3 regions of the Thioclava sp. IC9 genome follow, and region 2 is predicted to be linked to each of the others. Evidence: riboswitches for the same ligand, from Rfam matches in the RefSeq annotation. Region 2 holds a riboswitch; each other region holds the start of a gene.

Region 1 (7,627 bases), on a different contig from region 2:
ATCAGCGGCCCCCCTGCCTAGTAGCAGCGCACCGCCGCGATCGTGCCGTTCTCGTCGATCTCGAAATTCACCCGGCCGGGGGCGTAATCCATCGTCACCGCGTCGCCCGGATGAATGATGCGATGCGGCCGCGCGATATCGAGCGCCGCCAGCACGGTTTCAGGCCCCCCTTGGAGCGCCGCGAGCCCGGGCGGCGGACAGGTTCCCGCGCCGGGCGGGCCCGACCGAGGCGGCGAAACGCGGGGTTGGCAGGCCGCCAACCCGAACGCTGCGACCCCTAACGTGACAATGAGCCCGATCCGCGCCCTGCCGCGCTCCATCAGGCTCACCCGCAATCGATGTTGTAAACGTTCCCGCGCGAGTCGAGACGAAACACGACGCGCTGCGGGTTGTAGACCTGATCCTCGACGCCGCGCCATTCGACGATGCGATAGGGTTTGGTAATCCCGAGCGTCCGGATCTGCGCCGCCGGCTGACCCAGAACCGAGGTATATTTCACCGCCCCGCAAGTGTCGGGCTCACGCTCCTGCAAACCGCCCTTCGTGACGCTCACCGGGGGGGTGACATAGGGCGCGGGCGCATAGGGCTGGGGCGCGGGGTATGCCCCATCGGTGGGTGTCTCGCTCATCGGACCGGCGGGGTCGCAGGCCGCAAGCGCCAGCATCGACCCCATGACGAAAAATCGTTTCAACATGTCGCACCCTTCATTGCATTGGCCGCGCCGATAACGCAGGCTCTCTCCGAATTTATACAAGGAGTATGCGCTTATGAGAACCCGTGCCGCAGTCGCGCTCGAAGCGGGAAAACCGCTCGAAATCATGGAAGTGGAACTGGACGGCCCGAAAGCGGGCGAAGTGCTCGTCGAAATCAAGGCAACCGGTATCTGCCACACGGACGAATTCACCCGCTCTGGCGCCGATCCCGAAGGCATCTTCCCGACCATCCTCGGCCATGAGGGTGCGGGCGTCGTGCTCGAAGTCGGCGAAGGTGTCACCACGCTGAAGCCGGGCGACCACGTGATCCCGCTCTACACGCCGGAATGTCGCGAATGCCCGTCCTGCCTGTCGGGCAAGACGAACCTCTGCACCGCGATCCGCAACACGCAAGGTCAGGGCCTGATGCCGGACGGTACGACGCGCTTCAAGATGCTCGATGGCACGCCGATCTATCACTACATGGGCTGCTCGACCTTCGCGAACCACACCGTGATGCCCGAGATCGCGCTCGCCAAGGTCCGTGACGACGCGCCGTTCGACAAGATTTGCTATATCGGCTGCGGCGTCACCACCGGCATCGGCGCGGTGATCAACACTGCAGGCGTCGAGATCGGCTCGACCGCCGCCGTCTTCGGCCTCGGCGGGATCGGTCTGAACGTGATCCAGGGCCTGCGCATGGCGGGCGCCGATATGATCATCGGCGTCGATCTGAACGACGCGAAAGAGGAAATGGCGCGCAAGTTCGGCATGACCCATTTCGTGAATCCCTCGAAGCTCGACCACTCGGTCACGCAGGAAATCATCAACCTGACCAAGACCGAGCGCGACCAGATCGGCGGCGTGGATTACTCCTTCGACGCAACCGGCAACGTGAACGTCATGCGCGACGCGCTCGAGTGCTCGCATCGCGGCTGGGGCGTTTCGGTCATCATCGGCGTCGCACCCGCGGGCGCGGAAATCTCCACCCGCCCGTTCCAGCTCGTCACGGGCCGGACATGGAAAGGCACCGCTTTCGGCGGCGCCAAGGGCCGCACCGATGTGCCGAAATTCGTCGAATGGTACATGAACGACAAGATCGAGATCGACTCGATGATCACCCACACGATGCCGCTCGAAGACATCAACAAGGCCTTCGATCTGATGCATGCGGGCGAGTCGATCCGCTCGGTCGTGATCTACTGACCCCAAGGCCGGGGGCGCTGCCCCCGCCCCCCCCCGGGATATTTGAACAAGCCCGAAGCGCAGACCGTTTCGGGCTTGTTCAAATATCCCCGGGTGAATTCGCGCCAGCGAAGAGGGGCAGAGCCCCTACTCTCCTAGATAGTCCCGTAGCACGGGCGGCGGATCGTCGAGAAGCGGCCCGGTCGCTTGCGGCGCATGGGCGCGGCCCTCGGCCACCAGAACCGTCTGCGGGCAGAGCGCACGCGCATCCTCGGGATCGTGGCTGACCATCAGGACCGTCGTGCCCTGTTCGCGGGCGATCCCGGTCACCAGAGCCAGCATCTCGGATTTCAGCGCCGGGCCAAGGGCTGCGAAAGGCTCATCCAGCAGCAGGATCGGGCGACCGCGGAGCAACGTCCGCGCCAGGCCCGCGCGGCTTTGTTGCCCACCCGACAGCGCGCCGGGTTTGCGTTTCTCCATCCCTTCGAGCCCGACGCGGGCCAGCGCCGACTCGATCCGGGCGCGATCGGTGGCGTCGATCTTGCCTTTCGGGTTCAAGCCGAGCGCGAGGTTGGTCTCCAGCCGCAGATGCGGGAAGAGGTTCTGATCCTGAAACAGGATCGAGAGCGGACGCTCGCCGGGCGGCGCCGCGGTGATGTCCTCGCCGCACCAGAGCACCCGCCCCCGGGTCGGCCCAAGAAACCCCGCAAGTACCGAGAGCAGCGTCGACTTGCCCGCCCCCGAGGGCCCGATCAGCGCGACCCGCGCGCCGGCCAGGATCGTGAAATCGGCTTCGAGGCGGAAATCGCCCTGTTCGATCAGAAGCTTATCGAGGGTCAGCATAATGCCCCGCGCGGTCGAGCGCCCAGAAGAGCGCGAAAGTGAGGATCAGCAGCAGGCTCGCAGCGCCCGCCGCCTGATCCATGCGATAAGAGCCCATGAGCTGGAAAAGCGCCAGCGGAAGGGTGCGGGTCTGGCCATCCGAGAACAGCGTGATGACGCCCAGATCGCCCATCGAGAAGGCCGCGGCCAGCCCCGCCGAGAACCCCAGCGGCCGGGCAAGGCGCGGAACCGTCAGCAGACGAAGCCGGGCAATGCCGCGCAGCCCGAGCGAGGCGGCGAGCCGGTCGTAATCGGCCTGCAGCGTGCGGATCTCGGGCATCAGGATGCGGGTCGCAAAAGGCACCGATAGCGCGGCGTTGGTCAGCAGCACCATTGGCAGCGCGAGGCTCGTCGGGTTCACGAAGGGCCGCGCGATCAGGAAGGCGCCGGTGCCCATCACGAGGCTCGACGCTGTCATCGGCAGCATCGCCGCGATCTCCGCCCAGCGCTGCCGGGTCGCCACCAGTGCGAGCGGCAGGGCGATGGCGAGCGTCACAACCGTGGAGAGCAGCGCGATCACCAAAGAGGTCAGCGTCGCGGGCCAGACCATCTCGGGCAGGTTGGCCACCGCCGGGATGCCCCGGGCGAAAACGGTGCCGATGGGAAGCAGCAGGAAGGCGCTTGCGAGCCCGATCGCGAGCGCGTCGAAGAGCGCACGCCCTATCCCGCCGGACAGCTGCGGGATCGGCGCGGCGCGGCGGTCATGCCCCGCGCCGAAACTCGACGGCAGGGTGGCGCGCGCCGCGATCAGCAGCGCCGCGACCGAGATCGCGACCTGCACCAGCGCAAGGCTCGCCGCGCGGCCCATGTCGAAATCGAAGCGGAAGGCCTGATAGATCGCCAGCTCCACCGTGGTCGCGCGCGGCCCGCCGCCAAGGGTCAGGGCCACCGCGAAGGACGTCAGGCAGACGAGGAAGATCGCGAGGAACGCCCCGGGCAACACGCTGCGCAGCATCGGACGTTCAAGGTGACGCGTGACCTCCGCAGGGCCGAAGCCGAGGGTCGCGGCAAGGCGAAACCGCTCGGCCGGGATCGCCTCCCAGCCGTGCAGGATCATCCGGGTCGCAAGCGGCAGGTTGAAGAAAACATGGGCCACGATGACGCCCTGCGCGCCGTAGATCGAAATCGGATCGATGCCGAGCGGGGCGAGGGCCGCATTGACCAGCCCGCGCCGCCCGAAGACCGCGATCAGCCCGAAGACCGCGACGATCACCGGCAGGATGAAGGGAGCCCCCAGGAGCGAAATCAGCAGTCCGCGCCCGGCGAAGCGGCGGCGATGCAGCGCACGGGCGACCGGCACCGCCAGCGCGCAGGAGATCAGCGCCGAGGCCGCCGCCTGCCAGAGCGTGAAGCGGATCGCGGCGAGATCGGTTTCGCGCAAGCCGGTCAGCCCGCCTGCCCGGAGCGCGACTGCCGCCAAAGTGCCAAGGACAAGCGCGGCCAAAGCCGCACCCGCCAGCACCGCCCAGATGGGCGTGCCTCTTATCTGGAGAAGGCGCGTTGCCATTCGTCCAGCGCCGGACCGCGCAATTTCTCGGCCTCGGCCTCACCCAGGTAGAGCGTCTTGTCGGGCATCGGGAGTTTCTGGAACACCTCAGGCAGCTGATCGTGGGGCAGTTTCGCCGGGAAGGACCAGTTCGCCGTCGCGATCATGCCTTGGAAATCGGGGCTCAGCACGTAATCCATGAATTTCTGCGCCAGCTCGGGATGTTTCGAGGTCTTGAGCTGCGCGACCAGTTCGGGGGTGAAGTAATGCCCCTCGGGGAAGATCGCCGCAGCCTTGCTGTCGTCCTCCTCGGCCATGATGTGATAGGCGGGCGAGGTGACGTAGCTGAGCACCATATCCGCCTCGCCGTCGGTGAACATCCCGTAGGCCTCCGACCAGCCCGGCGTCACGGTCAGTACCTTGGGCGCGATCTTCGTCCACGCCTCTTCGGCCTTGTCGCCATAGATGTCCTTCACCCACAAGAGCAGCGACAGACCCGCGACCGAACTGCGCGGATCTTCGATGACGATCTTGTAGGCGTCGTCGGGCGCATCCAGCAAATCCTGGAAGCTCGTGGGCGGGTTCTTCAGCTTGGTCTTGTCATAGACGAAGGCCAGTTCAGACCAGTCGAAAGGCAGGAAGATCGGATCGTCCCATTTGACCGGCATGGTCAGGTCGGACGTGTCCTCGTTATGCGGGGCGAACAGGCCCGTGGCGCGCGCCTTCGCGGTCACGTCGGTGTTCAGACCGATCGCGACATCGGCGGAGGTCTTGTCGCCTTCGAGCAGGATGCGCGGCAGCACATCGCCCGCCACGAATTTCAGATCGCAATCGCAGGTCGCCTCGAACCCCTTCTCGATCGCGGGACCGGGGCCCCATTCGCTCGTGAAATAATCAGGCGCATAGACGGTGAGCACGGGCTTGTCCTCGGCCGCCGCCATCGTGGCGATCAGACTCAGGGCTCCCGCAAGCATCAGGTGGGTTTTCATGCCTCACTCCTTGGGCTTGCCGGGCGGAGTGGGGCCGGACTATCCGGCTACCTTCCCTCCGCCGGTCTTAACCGGTTCAGGTTCAACGGGTTCGCGTGGATCGCATCTCAGCCGGATCATCCGGCACCCCGAGGTAGGGCGCAACCTATGCGCGCGGGGCTTCGGACGCAAGGGCAAGCAGTCGTAGCCCCCCGACGCCTAGCACGAACGCTCTGGCGAGTTCCCGCCAGTGACGACCCGCGCCGGATTTCAATGGCTTGCAACTGCGCGCAGGCCGACGCAGGCTCGATCCGGAACGGATGTGGGAGGAACCGATGCGCATCACCCTGACGGCGGCCCTTATGGCCGCGACCGCCCTGCCCGCCTTGGCCGACACGATCGAGGCACCGGGCAAGATCACGGCCGTGACGCTCTTTCCGCAGGGCGCGCAGGTGGTGCGGCAGGTGGAGGTGAAGGCGCCCGAGGGCAGCCATGACCTGCTGGTTCCGGGGTTTCCCGAAGGCACCGACATCTCGACGCTGCGGGTGTCGGGTGACGGTGTGCAGATCGGCGCGGTGAGCCTGATCTCAGGGCGCGCGCCGGCGACCAGCGGAACCGAAAGCGCGGCGGTGAAGGCTGCGCGTGACCGGCTGGCCTCTGCAAAGGAAGCCCTTGCGGAAAAGGAAGACGCGGTGGCCGTGATCCGCGCCAAGGCGCAGGCCGCGCGCGACCAGATCACATATCTCAAGAACACCGACTCGCAGGTCACCGCGCCCGAACAGCTGCGCGCGCTGGCGCAGATGGTGGAGGATCAGATTCTCTCGGCCACCGAACGCGCAATCGCCGCCGAAGCGGAAGCGCGCCGCGCGGAAGCCGCGCTCGACCCCGCGAAAGAGGCGGTGAAGCAGGCGCGAGCGGCGCTCGATGCGCTGCTGAACCCGGCGAAAGATCGAGAGATGCTCAGCGCGAAGGTGCAGGGCTCGGGCACGCTGACGATCACCTCTTACGTTAACAATGCCGGGTGGCAGCCCTCCTATGATCTGCGGCTCGACCGAGACAAGGGCGCGGTGGATATGGAGCGCTTCGTCTCGGTCCATCAGGCCACCGGCGAGGACTGGCGTAACGTCGACCTGACGCTCTCGACCGCTCGCCCCGGCGGGCGCGCAGAGCCGGGCGAAGTCTATCCGCGCCTCGCGCACATCGGCGACCCGGATGCGCCGCCCGCACCGGTGCCGATGAAGCGCTCCCTCGCGGCATCGGGTGGCGCCGCCGCGCCGATGGCGGAAGCAGCGATCAGCGACCGCGCCGATCTTCAGATGCAGGGCGAAACGGTGACCTACCATTACCCGAGCGCGGTCGATCTGCGCGACGGGGTCGACGATCTCCGCCTGAGCCTCGATTCCAAGACCCTCCCGATGGAGGTCTTCGCCGAAGCCGCCCCGCTGACCGATCCGCAGGCCTATCGCGTGGCCGAGGGCAAGAACGAGACCGGCGAGATCCTGTTGCCCGGCCCCGCGAACCTCTATGCCGATGGCGCGCTGGTCGGCCAGTCGCATCTGCCGATGGTGGCCGCAGGGGATGACCTGACGCTGGGCTTCGGGCCGATCGAGGGCATTCGCGTGGACCGCCGGATGCCCGACACGATGGAGGGCGACAGCGGCTTCATCTCGAAATCCAATGAGCGCCGCGAAGTCGTCGAGATCGAGGTGAAGAACCTGACGGACAAAGGCTGGCCGATGCGGGTGATCGACCGGGTACCCTATTCCGAACAGGAAGACCTGAAAATCACCACCAAGGCGACCCCGCCCGCGAGCGAGACCGATTACGACCATCGCCGCGGCGTGCTCGCATGGCGCTTCGATCTGGGCGCGGACGAGACCAAGACGATCCGCACCGAGACCACGCTGAGTTGGCCCACCGACAAGGTGCTGCGCTAGGTCAGCGTAACGCAAAGGCCTCCGCGCGCGATCAGGCTGCGTTTCGCGGGTTCGCCGCAGCCCGCAGTTTCGCGAGCAACGCTGGCGACAGGCGCAGGAACCCGCGCGCGGGCGGTTCGGCCTTCGCCGCCTCGGGGGGATGTGTCTCTGCACTGCCGGTCTTTTCGGTCGCCTTGGACGCCTTCTCCTCCGGCACGGCTTGCGCCCCCGCCGCCTGCGCCGCGGCATACTCGGCGGCGGCGGCCTGTGCCGTCACCGTTTCCGCCGCGCCCTGCCCAGACCTCGCGCCGACGATCTTGGTGCGGCCGCCATCGTCCCCCGGAAACGGCGCGGCGAAGCGCAGCACCAACTCCGTCAGGCTCGGGCCGATCTCGTCGAGCAGCAACAGGAAGCGGTTCGTCGGCCAGGCATGCAGACCCAGCGCGCCCCCGCCCGCAAGCCGCAGCACGAAGCCCGCATCCCGCAGCCGATGTTGCA
Region 2 (7,627 bases):
CACACTGCCCTGGACCTTCCCCGAGCGCATCCACGTGATTGAAGGAGAAAGACTATGAGTGACGCGGCTCCCGACTGGATCGCCGCCGATTGGGGCACGACGCATCTGCGTGTCTGGGCGATGCGCGGGCGCGAAGTGCTCGACCGACGGAGTTCCGAGCAGGGGATGGGCAAGCTCGCCCCCGCCGAGTTCGGACCGGTGCTGGAAGAGGCCGTTGCAGGCTGGGGCGCGGCTCCGGTCGTGACCTGTGGCATGGTCGGCTCGCGTCAGGGCTGGGCCGAGGCGCCCTATGCGCCGGTGCCCTGCGCCGCCCAGCCGCGTCTCGTGCGGGTGCCCGATCACGCGGCGCGCCCGGTCTATATCGCCTGCGGCCTGCGGCAAGACAGCCCGCCCGACGTGATGCGCGGCGAGGAGACCCAGATCGCTGGCTTCCTGCTGCGCAATCCCGGCTTCGAGGGCACTATCTGCCTGCCGGGCACCCATACGAAATGGGTGGCCCTTCGCGCGGGTCGGATCGAGCGGTTCCGCAGCTGTATGACCGGTGAGATCTACGACCTGCTCGCCCATCGCTCCGTACTGCGCCACACGATCGGTAAGGGCTGTCAGGACATGGCAGCGTTCGACGCGGCGGTATCCGAGGCGCAGGCCGATCCTGCGGGCGCCTATGGGGCGCTGTTCGCGCTGCGGGCCGGGGCGCTTCTGGGCGCGCAATCGCCCGAAACCGCCGCCTGCCGCCTCTCGGGGCTGTTGATCGGCTGGGAACTGGCCGCCGCGCGCGATCTCTGGCAGGGTCAGCCCGTCGCATTGATCGGAAGCCCCGTTCTCAGCCCGCTCTATACCCGGGCGCTGGCAGGTCGCGGCATTGATGCGACCAGCCAAGACGCCGAAGACGTGACCCTCGCGGGGCTCTATGCCGCGCACCAGACCATCGGAGCCGAAACATGAGCCGACCCATCATCGCCATCCTGCGCGGGATCACTCCCGCCGAAGCCATCCCCGTCTGCGAGGCGTTGATCGCCGAGGGCGTCACCCGGATCGAGGTGCCGTTGAACTCCCCCGACCCGCTCGACAGCATCGCCGCGATGGTGGAGCGCTTCGGCTCGGACGCGCTGATCGGGGCGGGGACGGTGCTGACCACGGATCAGGTCGGAGCTGTTGCCGCGACCGGCGCGAAGCTGATCGTCTCGCCCAATTGCAACACCGACGTGATTGCCGCTTCCAAAGCCGCCGGTCTGCAGAGCTTTCCCGGCGTGATGACCCCGACCGAGGCCTTCGCGGCGCTCGCCGCAGGAGCGGACGGGCTCAAGCTGTTCCCGGGCGAGCTGATCGGCCCCGTGGGCTTGCGCGCAATGCGCGCGGTGCTGCCGCCCGAAGTGCCGCTCTTCGCGGTGGGCGGCGTCTCCGCCGAAAACATGGGCGAGTGGCATAAGGCCGGCGCTGCGGGCTACGGCATCGGCTCGTCGCTCTACAAACCCGGCGACAGCGTGGATACCGTAGCCGGAAAGGCCCGCGCGCTGGTCGCCCGCTATGACGAGGTCTGCACGGCATGAGCTACGAGATTTACGACGACCGCAACTGCTTTCTCGGCGAGGGCGCGCTCTGGCATCCCGAACGCGGCCAGCTGTTCTGGTTCGACATCCTCGCAGGGCGGCTGCTCAGCCGCGACGCGAGCGGGGCCCGCGAATGGAACATTGGGCAGATGGCCTCTGCAGCGGGTTGGGTCGATGCCGACACGCTGGTGATCTCCACCGAAACCGGGCTGCGCCGTTTCGACATTGCCTCGGGTGCGCATGAGCCGCTCGTCGCGATCGAGGCCGACCGCGACGACACCCGCTGCAACGATGGCCGCGCGGATCCGATGGGGGGATTCTGGGCCTCCACGATGGGCAGAAACGCGGAGACCGGCGCAGGTGCGATCTATCGCTATTTCGAGGGCACGGCGGAGCGGCTTTTCCCCGAAATCTCGATCCCCAATTCGATCTGTTTCGCCCCCGATGGAAGGCGCGCCTATTTCTCCGACACGCCGAAAGGCAAGATCATGACGGTCGCGCTGGATGCGCAAGGCTGGCCAGAGGGCGCGCCGGAGATTTTCGTCGATCTGAGCGCGGACGGCCTGAACCCCGACGGCGGGCTGACGGATGCCGAGGGCGCGCTCTGGAGTGCGCAATGGGGTTCGGGGCGGGTCGCGCGCTACCTGCCCGACGGGCGGTTCGACCGGGCGATCGAAGTCGGCGGACGGCACAGTTCCTGTCCGGCTTTCGGCGGGCCGGAGTTCAAGACGCTTTTTGTCACCACGGCGAAGGAAGGGATCGAGGAACCCGATGCCGCGCAGGGCCGGGTCTATTGCGCCCCCGCCGGAGTCGCTGGGCGGCCCGAGCCCGCGGTGCGCCTGCCCGGGTGATCGCGACGCTCCTGCCGCGCGAATCTCGTCGGCCGCGGGAGACGAGATAGCCGTTCAGGCGCCGGAAACTTTCTCTGCATAAAGGGCCGCGACGGATGCGTCGCGGCCCTGAATTTGAGGTTGAACGTGTTTTCGTGGCGGATCAGTCGAGCTTGAAGATCGCCACGACATCGCCGCGCGGGAAGCCGAGCTGGAAGTTGCCGCCGGCTGCGACCGCGACATATTGCTCGCCGTCGACCTGATAGGTGATCGGCGGTGCGTTGACGCCGGCACCAAGATTGAAGCTCCAGAGCTTCTCGCCCGATTTCGCATTGAAGGCGTCGAACATGCCGTTGCCCTCGCCGGTGAAGACCAAGTTCCCGGCCGTGGCGAGAACGCCGCCGATCATCGGCTGCGGCGCGTCGTAGCTCCACTCGACCTTGCCGGTGTTGACGTTCACCGCGTCGAGCACGCCGGTCTGCATCGCCTCGTCGCCCTTGACGTTCTTGAACGTACTGCCCAGCCGAAGCGTACCCGGCAGCGTCGTCGTTTCGCCATCGGTCGTGAAGTTCATCAACTGGTTCATTTCCATGACGTAGAACAGGTTGGTCTCCGGCGAGTAGGCCGGCGGCGACCATTCCGCGCCGCCATTGGCGCCCGGGAGAATCTTAACTCCGTCCTTGGTCGGCGGCGTGAACATGTTGTCCGACATCTTCACGAGCGGGTCCGACTTGCGGATCAGATCGCCGGTTTCGCGGTTCACCACATAGAGCCAGCCGACCTTGCCGGCCTCGCCCGCAGCGGGAACGACCTTGCCGTTGGAGTCCTTGGCGTCGAAGAGCACGACATTGCTGACGGCGTCGTAATCCCAGACGTCGTGCTTGACCTCCTGATAGTACCATTTGCGCTTGCCGGTATCGGCATCGAGCGCGACGATCGAGTCGGTATAGAGGTTGTCGCCTTTGCGGCTAGAGCCGTCGAGGTCGGGGTTCGGATTGCCGGTGCTGAAGATCACCATGTTTCGCTCCGGATCGATTGCGGGGGTCGTCCAGACCATGCCGCCACCGGACTTCCACGAGTCGCCCTCGAACGTGTCGGGATCCGTCGCGTGCCAGCGCCACACCTCCTCGCCCGACTTCGCATCGATCGCGGCGACGAAGCCGCGGATCGGCCATTCGCCGCCGGAACTGCCGACGATCACCTTGCCGTCATAGATTTGCGGCGCCATCGTTTCCGAGAACCCCGCTTGCGGGTCTGCGAGATTGGTCTTCCACACCTTTTTGCCTGTCTTGGCGTCGAGCGCGAGAAGATTGGCGTCGAGCGTCGCAATGTAGACCTTACCGTAACCCACGGCCACGCCCCGGTTCACCGGGCCGCAGCAGGTCTTGACCTGCGAGACGTCATAGGTCGTGCTCCAATACGTCTCGCCGGTTGCGGCATCGAGGGCCATGACCGTCATCTCGTTATCGACCATCGGTGTCGAGATATACATCACGCCATCGACGACGATCGGCGTGGTCTCGAAGCTGGCGACCTTTCCGGTCTGCACCAAGGCAACCGGGTGCAGTTTGTCGATATTGTCCGTCGTGATCTGGTCGAGTGGCGAATAGCGCTGATTGCTGTAGCTCCGGCCATGCAGCAACCAATCGGACTTGTTGCCCTTGGCGGATCGCATCGCGTTGTCGTCGACAGCGACATTCGCCGAAGCGGGAAGCTCCTTCATCTGGGCGCGGTTCGTGTCGCTCGTGCCCTGGATCTCGTCACTCTGCTTCGCGTGCGCAAGTGCCGGCAGGGCCGCCACGCATACGGACAGGATCAGAGGTCGGACGGCGCCTCGCGAGGTCGCGGTGAATGGTGGCAAATGTGCCATGTTCGGTCCTCCTCTCTTGAAATGATCAGCCGCGGCGGTCGGGTCAGTCGCAGGATGACTGCGACGAGTCCGGCAACGGCTGCAGGTCCATCGCATCGATCGCTTTCTGGTCGATCGCGCTGTCCCCGGGTTTGAAACCGTTCTTGCAAAGCAGATAGGCGAATGTCTGGAGATACTGCTTGTCGGTCAGCTCGCCCGGGTCATCCTTGGGCATGTGCTTCGCGATGAAGTCGTATAGTTGCTTGCCGGTCATGCCGCTGTAATCGAGGCTGTCGGCGAATTTCTTGCCCGCCAGTGCGGGGCCTGCATCCCCCATCAGATCGCTGCCATGACAATCGGCACAGTGCTTCTTGTACACGTCGTGGCCTGACGATGCCTGCTTGGATGTGAAGAGGGTCTGCTGGTCCGCAGAGCCCGGGTAGGCTGCGCTCGCGCAGAGGACAAGGGCGGTAACGAGGCCGGTCAGGGCCGTTCCGGAATGCGTGTCTAGACGTCTCATGCTAAAAAACCTCGCTCAATAATGCTGGGACGGAGCGGTGTGGGATATGGTTCCCCAACGGATGCAAGGTGCCTTTGTTCCATTCTGCTTTGCGGGCATCAGGCAGACGGGGCTGCACCGAGCATGTTTCGGATGGGAAAGCGGATCCGAAAACGACGCCGGTATCTTCGCTCTTTCCGGCCTGCCATATGACGGCGACCAGAACCGTTCCGCCGTTCACGGATATGCGCTGGATGCTGATCGCGGCGAAGCTGTGGGCGCCTCGTCTGACCCGGCTTGACGGGCGGCGCGAAGGCTGTCACCTCTCGGAGCGAAGCGACAGGGGCGCTCGGGCAACCGGGCTGAGACGAACCCTTAGAACCTGAACCGGATAATGCCGGCGGAGGGAGGCGCGTGAGACGGTCAGGCGCGTTCCCGCCTTTGCCCCCTCGCTCTTCTCCTGATGCCCGCAGCCAAGGAGAGAGCGATGGAAGATCCCGGACAATATCTCGCGGCGATGCGGCAGACCGCGCCGCTCGTTCACAACATCACCAATTACGTCGCGATGAACGTGATGGCGAATGTTCTGCTCGCCTCCGGCGCCTCGCCCGCGATGGTGCATGCGCGCGAGGAGGCGGCCGAGTTCGCCGGACTCGCGCAGGCGCTCAGCATCAATATCGGCACGGTGTCGCCGCCCTGGGCGGAGGCGATGGCGGCGGCGGCCAAGGTCGCGAGCGCGCAGGGAACCCCGTGGGTGCTAGACCCTGTCGCGGTCGGCGCGACGGATTATCGGCGAGCGCTCGGTGCGCGGCTCGTGGAACTGCGCCCGACGGCAATCCGCGGCAACGCGTCGGAGATCCTTGCGCTTGCGGGCGAGGCTGGCGCGGGGAAAGGGGCGGATTCCACTGAGAGTGTCGAGACCGCGGAAGGCGCCGCACGGGCCTTGGCCCGGATGAGCGGGGCCGTGGTTGCGGTGACTGGCGCGGTCGATTTTGTGACGGATGGGGAGCGCGCTGCGCGGGTCGCCAATGGCCATGCGATGATGCCGCGCGTGACCGCTTTGGGCTGTTCGCTGACCGGTCTGGTGGCTGCGTTTCTCGCGGGACAGCCTCGCTTCGAGGCGGTCGTCGCGGCGCTGGCTTATTTCGGGCTCGCCGGGGAGAGCGCCGGGGCGAGTGCCTCAGGCCCGGGAAGTTTTCAGGTCGCGTTCCTCGATGCGCTCTATGCGATCGACGCCGAGGCGCTGAGCGCCGGAGCTCGGATCGAATCCGCATGATGATCCCGTCCATCTGTTTCGTCACCGACCCGGCCGCCCCGCAGCCGGTGCTCGCGCAAGCCGTGGCCGCGGCACGGGGCGGTGCAGGCTGGGTGCAGCTGCGCGACAAGGTGCTCCCCGATGCGGAATTCGCCGCGCTGGCCCGGACGCTGGTCGAAGCGCTTGCCCCCTATGACGTGCCGCTGATCGTGAACGATAGGGTCGCGGTGGCCATCGAGATTGGGGCCGCCGGGCTGCATATCGGCCAGAGCGATGGCGACCCCGCCGCGATCCGCCGCCGGATCGGGCCCGACATGCTCCTAGGCCTCTCGATCGAGACCGAGGCGCAGATCGCCGCCGTTCCTCCCGGCATCGATTATCTCGGCGTCGGTCCGATCCATGCGACCGGCTCGAAGCCCGACCATGCCGCCCCGATCGGCCATTCAGGCTTTGCCCGGATCGTTTCGCGCACCGATCTTCCCTGCCTCGCGATCGGCGGGATCACTGCCACTGACGCGCCCGCAATCCGCGCGGCGGGCGGTGCCGGTCTCGCGGTGATTTCCGCCATCTCGCGTGCCCCTGACATGGCGCGCGCCACCCGAACCCTGCGCAACGCATGGAGCGACACATGATCCCCAATATTCTCACCATCGCGGGTTCCGACCCATCGGGCGGGGCGGGCATTCAGGCCGATATCAAGGCCATCTCCGCCAATGGTGGCTACGCGATGAGCGTGATTACCGCGCTGACCGCCCAGAACACGCGCTGCGTGCAGGCGGTGAGCCTGTGCGACACGGCGCTGATCGCAACTCAGTTGGCATCGCTGCGCGAAGACGTTCGTATCGACGCGATCAAGATCGGAATGCTGGGCGATGCCGCGATCATCGAGACTGTGGCCGAGAGGCTGACCGGGCTCGACTGTCCGGTAGTGCTCGATCCGGTGATGGTCGCGAAAGGCGGCGATCGGCTGCTGGCAGAGGCGGCGGTGACCGCGCTGCACAGCCTGCTGCCCCGGGCCGATCTGATCACGCCGAACCTGCCCGAGGCCGCCGATCTGCTGGGCTGCGCCGAGGCGACGCGCTTCGACGAGATGCGCGATCAGGCCCATGCGCTTCGCGAGCTCGGGCCGCGTGCGGTGCTGCTGAAGGGCGGTCATCTGCAAGGCGACCAAAGCCCGGATCTGCTGGTCACGGCGCAGGAAGAGCTCTGGCTTGACGCACCGCGCATCGCGACGCGCAACACGCACGGGACGGGCTGTACCCTGTCCTCGGCGCTGGCGACATGGCTCGGGGCAGGGGTGCCGCTCGCGGAGGCCACCCAGCGGGCGAAGGCGTATCTGAGCGCGGCGATTGCGGCAGCTGATCGGCTGACTGTCGGGTCGGGGCACGGGCCGGTGCACCATTTCCACGCATTCCAGGAGAAGAAGAAATGAGCTTCGCCCAAGACCTAGCGCAGGCGACCGCGCCGCTGCGCCGTCAGATCCATGACATGCCTTTCAATCGCGAACTGGCAGAGGGAAGCCTCGATCGGGAAACCTTCCAGGGCTACATCATTCAGGACGCACATTACCTCGAAGGCTTCGCCCGCGCGCTCGCGCTGGCCGCCGCCAAAGCCCCAGATGCGCCGACCGTGGCCCAGCTTGCG
Region 3 (7,627 bases), on a different contig from region 2:
TTCGGTGTCATAGAGTTTCATCTCAGCCTCCCTGCATCGGCGCGAGCACTTCGAGCCGGTCGCCCTCGGCAAGCCGCGTGTCCGCGCGGTTGGCCCGGGGCACGAACTGTCCGTTCAGCGCGGTGGCGATGGCGGGATTGGCAAAGCCCAGCTCCGCCAGCGCGGCTGCGAGGTCCTGCGCGGCAATCTCATGCGGTTTCGCGTTGACGATGATCTGCATCGGAGCCCTCCGGAAAGAAATGTTGCGTGACACGGGCCGCCATCGCAGGCGCAAGCAGGAAGCCGTGGCGATAAAGCCCGTTGAGATGAAGCGTCCCGCCGTGCCTCTCGAGGCGGGGCAGGTTGTCGGGATAGGCCGGGCGCAGCCCTGCCCCGGTCTCGATCACGCTCGCCTCGGCAAAGCCGGGATGCAGCGTGAAAGCGGCGCTGAGCATTTCGGTCAGCGAGCGCAGCGTAATCGGGCGCGTCGCGGCGCTTTCGATCATCGTCGCGCCAATCATGTAGACGCCCTGCCCGCGCGGCACGAGATAGAGCGGGATGCGCGGGTGCAGCAGACGCAGGGTGCGGGTGATCTCGACCTCCGGGCAGTGCAGGATGGCCATCTCGCCGCGCACCGGGCGCAGGTCGGGCAGGTCGGCGGCAAAGCCGGTGCAATCGAGATCCACCTGCGCGGGGGCCTTGGTTCCCAGCTCAATATCGACCCCGGCGTCACGCGCGGCCCGCGCCAGATCGCGCAGCGCGCGGCGCGGGTCGAGATGCGCCTCGTCCACGAAATACAGCCCGCGTGCGAACCGCCCCGCGAGGGACGGCTCCATCTCGGTGATCGCCGCCTGATCGAGCGTGCGATGGCCCGAGGTGCGGCGGGCGAAGCGCGTCAGTTCCGCACTGTCGCGCGGTGGGGCGAGGACCAGCGTGCCGCGCCGCGTGACCGGCGTGATCTCGGCCCACCAGTCTGCCGCGCGCGCGCCCAGCGTGACCACCGCCTCCTCGGCGCTTTCGGCTTCGCACCACGGCGCCAGCATCCCGCCCGCATAGCGTGACACGCTGCCCGCCCCGATCTCCTCTGCCGCCTCGAAGACCCGCACCGCAGCCCCGGCGCGCGCCAGTTCGAGCGCCGAGGACAGCCCCGCGAGGCCGCCGCCTGCGATGGTGATCATTCGCCCGATCCCTTGAGGGGCACATAAAGCTCCCCGCCTTCGCGGAACTTGGCGGCCATGCTCTCCATCCCCTCTTTCTGCGCCTCGGCGCGGATGTCGTGCGAAATCCGCATCGAGCAGAATTTCGGCCCGCACATGGAGCAGAAATGCGCGACCTTGTGCGCCTCTTTCGGCATCGTCTCGTCGTGGAATTCGCGGGCGGTATCGGGGTCGAGCGAGAGGTTGAACTGGTCTTCCCAGCGGAACTCGAAACGCGCACGGCTCAGCGCATCGTCGCGCCGCTGCGCCCCGGGCAGCCCCTTGGCCAGATCGGCGGCATGGGCGGCGATCTTGTAGGTGATCACGCCGGTCTTCACGTCGTCGCGGTCGGGCAGGCCCAGATGTTCCTTCGGCGTGACGTAGCACAGCATCGCGCAGCCGAACCAACCGATCATCGCCGCCCCGATCCCCGAGGTGATGTGGTCGTAACCCGGCGCGATATCCGTGGTCAGCGGACCGAGCGTGTAGAACGGCGCTTCGTGGCAGCACTCCAGCTGCTTGTCCATGTTCTCCTTGATCTTGTGCATGGCCACATGACCGGGCCCCTCGATCATCACCTGACAGTCCTTCGCCCAGGCGATCTTCGTCAGTTCGCCCAGCGTCTCCAGCTCGGCAAATTGCGCAGCGTCATTGGCATCCGCGATCGAGCCCGGCCGCAGCCCGTCGCCGAGGCTGAACGAGACGTCGTAGCGGCGGCAGATGTCGCAGATCTCTTCGAAATGCTCGTAGAGGAAGCTCTCCTTGTGGTGATGCAGGCACCATTTCGCCATGATCGAGCCGCCCCGGCTGACGATCCCGGTCACGCGCTCCACCGTCATTGGCACCATGTGCAAACGCACCCCTGCATGGATCGTGAAGTAGTCGACGCCCTGCTCGGCCTGTTCGATCAGCGTGTCGCGGAAGACCTCCCATGTCAGGTCCTCGGCGATCCCGTTCACCTTCTCCAGCGCCTGATAGATCGGCACGGTCCCGATCGGCACGGGGCTGTTTCGGATGATCCATTCGCGGGTGTTGTGGATGTTGCGCCCGGTCGAGAGGTCCATCACCGTGTCGGCGCCCCAGCGGATCGCCCAGACAAGCTTGTCGACCTCTTCCTCCATCGAGGAGGTGACGGCGGAAGTGCCCATATTGGCGTTGATCTTCACGAGGAAATTGCGCCCGATAATCATCGGCTCGGATTCCGGGTGGTTGATATTGGCCGGAATGATCGCGCGGCCCGCTGCGATCTCGTCGCGCACGAAATCCGGCGTCACGTAATCGGGCAGGTTTGCACCCCAGTCCTGCCCGTCGCGCGGTCCCACGTCCTCGCGCAACTGGTTCTCGCGGATCGCGACGAACTCCATCTCGGGCGTGATGATCCCGGCGCGGGCGTAGGCCAGCTGCGTTACCGCGCGGTCGCCCTTGGCCCGCATCGGTTGCCGCCTGACCGGGAATTCCGGCGTCAGCCGCGCCCCTTGGGCAAAGCCGTTATCCTCGGGTCGGACATCGCGCCCGGTATATCTCTCGACATCGCCGCGCGCCTCGATCCATGCCCGGCGCAGCGGCGCGAGACCGGCATTGATATCGGTCGTGACCTCGGGGTCGGTGTAAGGGCCCGAACTGTCATAGACCGGCAGCGGTGCTTCCCCGGCAGTGGGGTGCACGGCGATCTCGCGCATCGGCACGCGCAGACCTTCATGCAAAGCGCCCTCGACGTAGATCTTGCGCGACGCCGGCAGCGGACCGGTGGTGATCTTGGGGTTGGGAATGTTCATCGTTTCGGTGCTCCTCAAGCATTCGATCTCAAAGGACACCAATTGAGAGACGCTTGGGAAACCAAAGGCCGAACGGCCTTTTGTCATGGCTCGCAACGAGAGAAAGACTCTTCCCGGTCTGCTCGCCTAGCTTCCTACGCCAGTATCAACTGGGTCAGGTTCAAAGGGTCGCGTCACCGGGTTTTCACCCTGTCAGCCTCTCAGTCCCCTAAGCGGGACTCCCCTGCGTGATCCTGTTGTAGGAGCGAAGTGCGAACCTGGCAAGGCGCGTCCGCGTGGCATCCGGCGGTCGTGATCGGCGCGCCCGGCGTCAGCGGTTCAAAAGCGCGCCGTCCATCCCAGCGAAACCCCCACCGCGGAACGCTTCCCGGGTTCGTAGACAAGCCCCGCGCCGAGACGACCGATCCCCGCCGTGCGCGAATAGCCGAACTGAAGGTCGGGCTGAGGTGCTGCGCTTTCGATATTCACCGAGGAGGTCGTCATCACCACCTTGTCGGAGCGCGTGTTTCCGACGGCGGCCCCGACGGCGGTCGGCACGCTCATCGTCATCTTGCCCGAGGCAAGCGAGATCGGCGTCGAAATCCCGATGGAGACACGATCATCGCCGGACAGAAACCCTGTCTTGCTCAGGCCCACGGCATAGGCGTTCGAGTGCAGCCCGCTGCCGGAGCGAAGCAAACCGTCTCCGGAGAAGTTCGAACTGCCATTGGCCGCGGTGAACGCGAGAGAGGTGCCGTCACCGAGGGCGACGTTCATGCCGAGCTGAACGAAGCGGGTATCGCTGGACAGGCCGCCACCGAACGCGCCGCCCACCGAGGTTCCCAGGAAGCCGCCGTCTTCATGCAGGCTGCCGACGGTCATCGAGAGCTTGCCAACGCCAAACCGGGCACTGAGCGAGCCGGCGATGTAATGCGAGGTGATATCTCCAGCCCCGCCGCCTGCCTGCGAAATCGACGCCGACAGCCCGTCGCCGAGGCCGATTTCGTAATGCAGCGCGGATGTGGCATCGAAAGATTTCAGGTATGGCGCGGCCATCGCGGCGCTGTCGACCCAGCCTGTTCCGGCAATCGCAGAACCGTCGCCGCGCGACAGTGACAAGGTGCCGGTGCCCGCGCTCAGATTGATCGCATCCGTCCGTCCCATCGCGAAGGCTTCCGTCGCGGCTCGGGCGGCGCTGGCATCCGCGTAATCCGCCACGAAGCTGCTGGTCGGCACATGATAGCCCCGATCATAGGCATCGGTGACGATCATCCGCTGGTTGGAGAGCGTCGCGCGCAGGGCCCCGGCGACGCCGCGGCTTGCGCTGATCGCGCTTCGGGCGGCAGGCACGGAGGGGCCGTCGAGAGAGCTGGTCGTCTCGACCTTCAGCGTCCCGGCAGGTGCCTGTGCCTGCCGCAGATTGAGCTCTCCCCAGCCATAAACCGGGTCGATTCCGACCGCGCCGAGATCGGTCGCGCTGGTCTCGAGGATCTGCACGATTTGCTGACCTGTCAGCTCGGGGAATTCGCTCTTGAGCACCGCGACCGCGCCGGTGACATAGGGCGTCGCCATGGAAGTCCCGCTCATGTAGGCGTAATCGCCGCCGAGATCGCTCGGATAGGTCGAGAGGATGCTCACGCCGGGCGCCGCGAGGCAGTAATTCATCGCCTCGCCGCAGCGGTTGGAAAAGCTCGCGATCTGATGGTTGTTGTCGACGGCCACGACGCCGAGGATCGAGCCGTCCATTTCCGGGAAGTATTCCGGCAGGCCGGCCATCACGCTGGGATTGGCGCCGCCGTCGTTACCCGCGGCGAACACGCTGACCATGCCCGCTTTCGCGGCTGCATCGAGCGCGTCGATCGTGGCCGATCCGAGCTGCAGACGGATCTGGTCGGCGCTCGAAAACTGGTCGATCGTAAGCGTCTTGTCCGTGCTGTCCACATAGGACCAGCTGTTGTTCATCGAGGCGGCCCCGGCCTTGACCGACCGCGTGATCGCATCCGCATAGCTGCCCGCAGGCACCGAGCCTCCGACGCCTTTCAGGATCATCAGCTTGGACCCCCAGGCGATCCCCTCGATCCCCTGCCCGTTCTGCACACCGGCGATGACCCCGGCCACGTGCGTGCCGTGCCCGTCCCTGTCGGTGACATCGGAACTGTTGTCGAAATAGCTGTAGGAGAGGGCACCATCGATATTGTCGGCGAGATCGGGATGGGTCACATCCGCCCCGGTGTCGTAGACCGACACGAGTGTGCCGAGCCCGTAGGCCCCTTCAGCATAACGATACGCCGCCTCGGTCTGAGCGAGACCGCCGCTCGCGTAATATTCCTTGGTCTCGAAGCTGCTGACGCTGCCGCCGGTCCCAAGACGCGGCGCAATGCCCGGCGATGGCGGCTGTGTGTCGCTCGCGCCCGAAGAACCCGAGGAACCTCCGCCGCCCGCCCCCGCAGCCGCGGCCAGCCCCACCGCACCGAGACCCAAGAGAAGCAGCATGCTGTTGGAGCCGGTCACCGTAGTGGAATTCGCGGCGATTCCCTGCGAAGAGATGTCGGCCGCGCCGGGCGCCGCGGGACGGTCCTGCACCAGCCCGTAGGAGACTGTTGCACGACCTGCCAGCCGGATGTGCTCGCTGAGGTCCCGCGCATGGGCCGGGGTCACGACAAGCGACGACAAAGCCGTCGCCGCCAGAAAGTATCCGCCTTTCATCAAAAGCCCTTTCGCTGAAAATTCAGCCCGTTGAGAGGATATTCCGGTCATCTTTGCCTGCATGGGAGCTGCGTTCCTGTACGTCCCCACGCGCGTCGACAGCGCCTGTTTCCGGTGCCAATCCAACACGTCGGGATTTGTTGACGGCGATCTATCGCGCCACCGAGAACTCGTAAGGGGGGTCACTTTGAGGCGAACGAGGTGCCGACGATCCTTCGCCGAATGTCCCGATGTCGCCTTCGCGAACGCCTTATGACCGAAATCGCGAAAGGGTGCCTGTCGGAAAAACGCCGAACACGAATAATTGAAGCCCGTCGCCAGTGGTCAGCAGGTCTGAACGGTGCCCTTCCGGCGCGGTCGCCGCGAGGCGTGCTTGAAAATCCGGCGCGCGGGTCCGACTATCGAGGGCGCAGCACGCAGGGATGGCTTGACGATGGAAGAGGACAGCGCCGGAGGCAGCCCCGCCTGCTTCGCCCATCTGCTGGTCGACGGACACCCCCTCGATCCCGAGACCGCCCGCGACGTGGCGCGGTTCAGACGGGCCGAGCGCGCGCGGCTGCTCAAGTTACGCACCCTGTGCGCGGACGATCGAGAGCGCGCGACCGCCTGCCTGATCGAAGGTCTCGACCGGCTCGTCGCCCCCCGAGCGGGCCAGACCGTCGCCGTCTACTGGCCGATCAGGGGCGAGCCGGACCTGCGGTCGTGGATGTGCAGGGTCCACGAGGCGGGGACGCAGATCCTGTTGCCCGTCGTCACCGCGAAAGATGCGCCGCTGGAATTCCACACTTGGAGCCCGGACTGCCGGATGGCGCGCGGCATCTGGAACATCCTCGTGCCGGCTTCTGGCGAACCCAGACGCCCGGACGTGGTAATCGCGCCGCTCGTGGGTGTCGACGAGACCCTTCACCGCCTCGGCAACGGCGGCGGCTATTACGACCGGACGCTGGCACGGATCGAGACGCCGCCGCGGACCATCGGCGTTGGGTTTGCGGGCTGCCAACTGCCCACGATCTATCCGATGCCCTGGGACGTGCCGATGGACGAGGCGCTCTTGTCGGACGGGACGCACCTGAAGAGGTAGCGCGCTGAAGTATCTGCCTGTCAGGTGACAAAAAAGCTCCCCTCAACGTTCACCGATCGCCACGATCGGCAGCCCGCGACATTCAGTGCTCTCAGCGGGGACGTGCGCAGCCATGGCGCTTGACAGCGTCGGCGCGCGCGAGCATTCGGTCTAAAAAAATGAAAATGCCGGAGGGTTTGCATCTTGCAGTTGACCAGACTTGTCTATTCATCCAGGCACCGCGATCTGCAGCCTGAAACCGTCGACGATATCCTCGAGAAATCCCGCATCAATAATTTGCGTGATGGCATCACGGGCGCCCTGATCGTCAGTGATCGCAGTTTCATGCAACTTCTCGAGGGTGAGCGGGACGCGGTCGCAAAATGTCTGCTCCGCCTGCTGGGCGATCCTCGGCACGACGATATCCGTATCTTATGTGCAGGGGACGCGGAACATCGCCTCTTCGCGGAATGGAGCATGCACCTGATCCAGACGTCCGGGATAAAACGGGAGATCCTGAGCCGCTACGAAATCGACGGCAGCTTCGCACCGGAAAAGATGACACAAGCGGCCATTGAGGATCTCTGCAAGGTTCTCTCGAAAGACGACTGGGAAGAAATCGCCGCCTAGCAGGAAACGACCTCGCCGATCGTTCCGAAGATACCAGCCTTCGTTGAGGCGTCCGCGCCTGCATCTCCAAAGGTTCGTCACGCCCCAGTGAGCGACATCCGCAGACCGGGGCCACCGCCCCGAGGAAGGTCATAGCGCCCGGATCACACGGATCTTCCCGGCTCTTTCCTTGGACAGCGCCAAAGTCCCGCTATGTCTACGAGGACTCTTCGAGGCGATGCGAAGGCGGAGAGACAGAAACGGGGCGCCGGTCGGAAGATCGTCGTGCCGATGGAATTGCGGCGTCCGGCTGTGCATTGCCG

Evidence for each region. A riboswitch is a leader RNA that binds a small molecule or an ion and turns the genes downstream of it on or off. The one in region 2 is predicted to bind thiamine pyrophosphate.
Region 1: it holds a riboswitch for thiamine pyrophosphate, as region 2 does, so the genes downstream of both, thiB (thiamine ABC transporter substrate binding subunit) here and thiM (hydroxyethylthiazole kinase) in region 2, are expected to answer to the same signal.
Region 3: it holds a riboswitch for thiamine pyrophosphate, as region 2 does, so the genes downstream of both, thiC (phosphomethylpyrimidine synthase ThiC) here and thiM (hydroxyethylthiazole kinase) in region 2, are expected to answer to the same signal.

The regions. Positions count from the first base shown of each region.
Region 1 is NZ_NBNX01000005.1:35,059-42,685, reverse strand. Features, by position in the region: gene B6V76_RS20265 (I78 family peptidase inhibitor) at 18-320, opposite strand; gene B6V76_RS13800 (I78 family peptidase inhibitor) at 326-694, opposite strand; gene B6V76_RS13795 (S-(hydroxymethyl)glutathione dehydrogenase/class III alcohol dehydrogenase) at 768-1,898, shown strand; gene B6V76_RS13790 (ATP-binding cassette domain-containing protein) at 2,025-2,720, opposite strand; gene B6V76_RS13785 (thiamine/thiamine pyrophosphate ABC transporter permease ThiP) at 2,704-4,266, opposite strand; gene thiB (thiamine ABC transporter substrate binding subunit) at 4,242-5,234, opposite strand; TPP riboswitch at 5,271-5,375, opposite strand; gene B6V76_RS13775 (DUF4139 domain-containing protein) at 5,549-7,150, shown strand; gene B6V76_RS13770 (hypothetical protein) at 7,182-7,627, opposite strand, start outside.
Region 2 is NZ_NBNX01000002.1:497,106-504,732, reverse strand. Features, by position in the region: gene B6V76_RS07905 (alpha-galactosidase) at 1-58, shown strand, start outside; gene B6V76_RS07900 (2-dehydro-3-deoxygalactonokinase) at 55-945, shown strand; gene B6V76_RS07895 (2-dehydro-3-deoxy-6-phosphogalactonate aldolase) at 942-1,550, shown strand; gene B6V76_RS07890 (SMP-30/gluconolactonase/LRE family protein) at 1,547-2,401, shown strand; gene B6V76_RS07885 (PQQ-binding-like beta-propeller repeat protein) at 2,544-4,250, opposite strand; gene B6V76_RS07880 (cytochrome c) at 4,294-4,749, opposite strand; TPP riboswitch at 5,060-5,154, shown strand; gene thiM (hydroxyethylthiazole kinase) at 5,216-6,004, shown strand; gene thiE (thiamine phosphate synthase) at 6,001-6,615, shown strand; gene thiD (bifunctional hydroxymethylpyrimidine kinase/phosphomethylpyrimidine kinase) at 6,612-7,415, shown strand; gene tenA (thiaminase II) at 7,412-7,627, shown strand, end outside.
Region 3 is NZ_NBNX01000010.1:18,334-25,960, forward strand. Features, by position in the region: gene B6V76_RS18270 (thiazole synthase) at 1-21, opposite strand, end outside; gene thiS (sulfur carrier protein ThiS) at 23-220, opposite strand; gene B6V76_RS18280 (FAD-dependent oxidoreductase) at 189-1,157, opposite strand; gene thiC (phosphomethylpyrimidine synthase ThiC) at 1,154-2,950, opposite strand; TPP riboswitch at 3,065-3,185, opposite strand; gene B6V76_RS18290 (S8 family peptidase) at 3,269-5,635, opposite strand; gene B6V76_RS18295 (5-formyltetrahydrofolate cyclo-ligase) at 6,069-6,716, shown strand; gene B6V76_RS18300 (BLUF domain-containing protein) at 6,900-7,325, shown strand.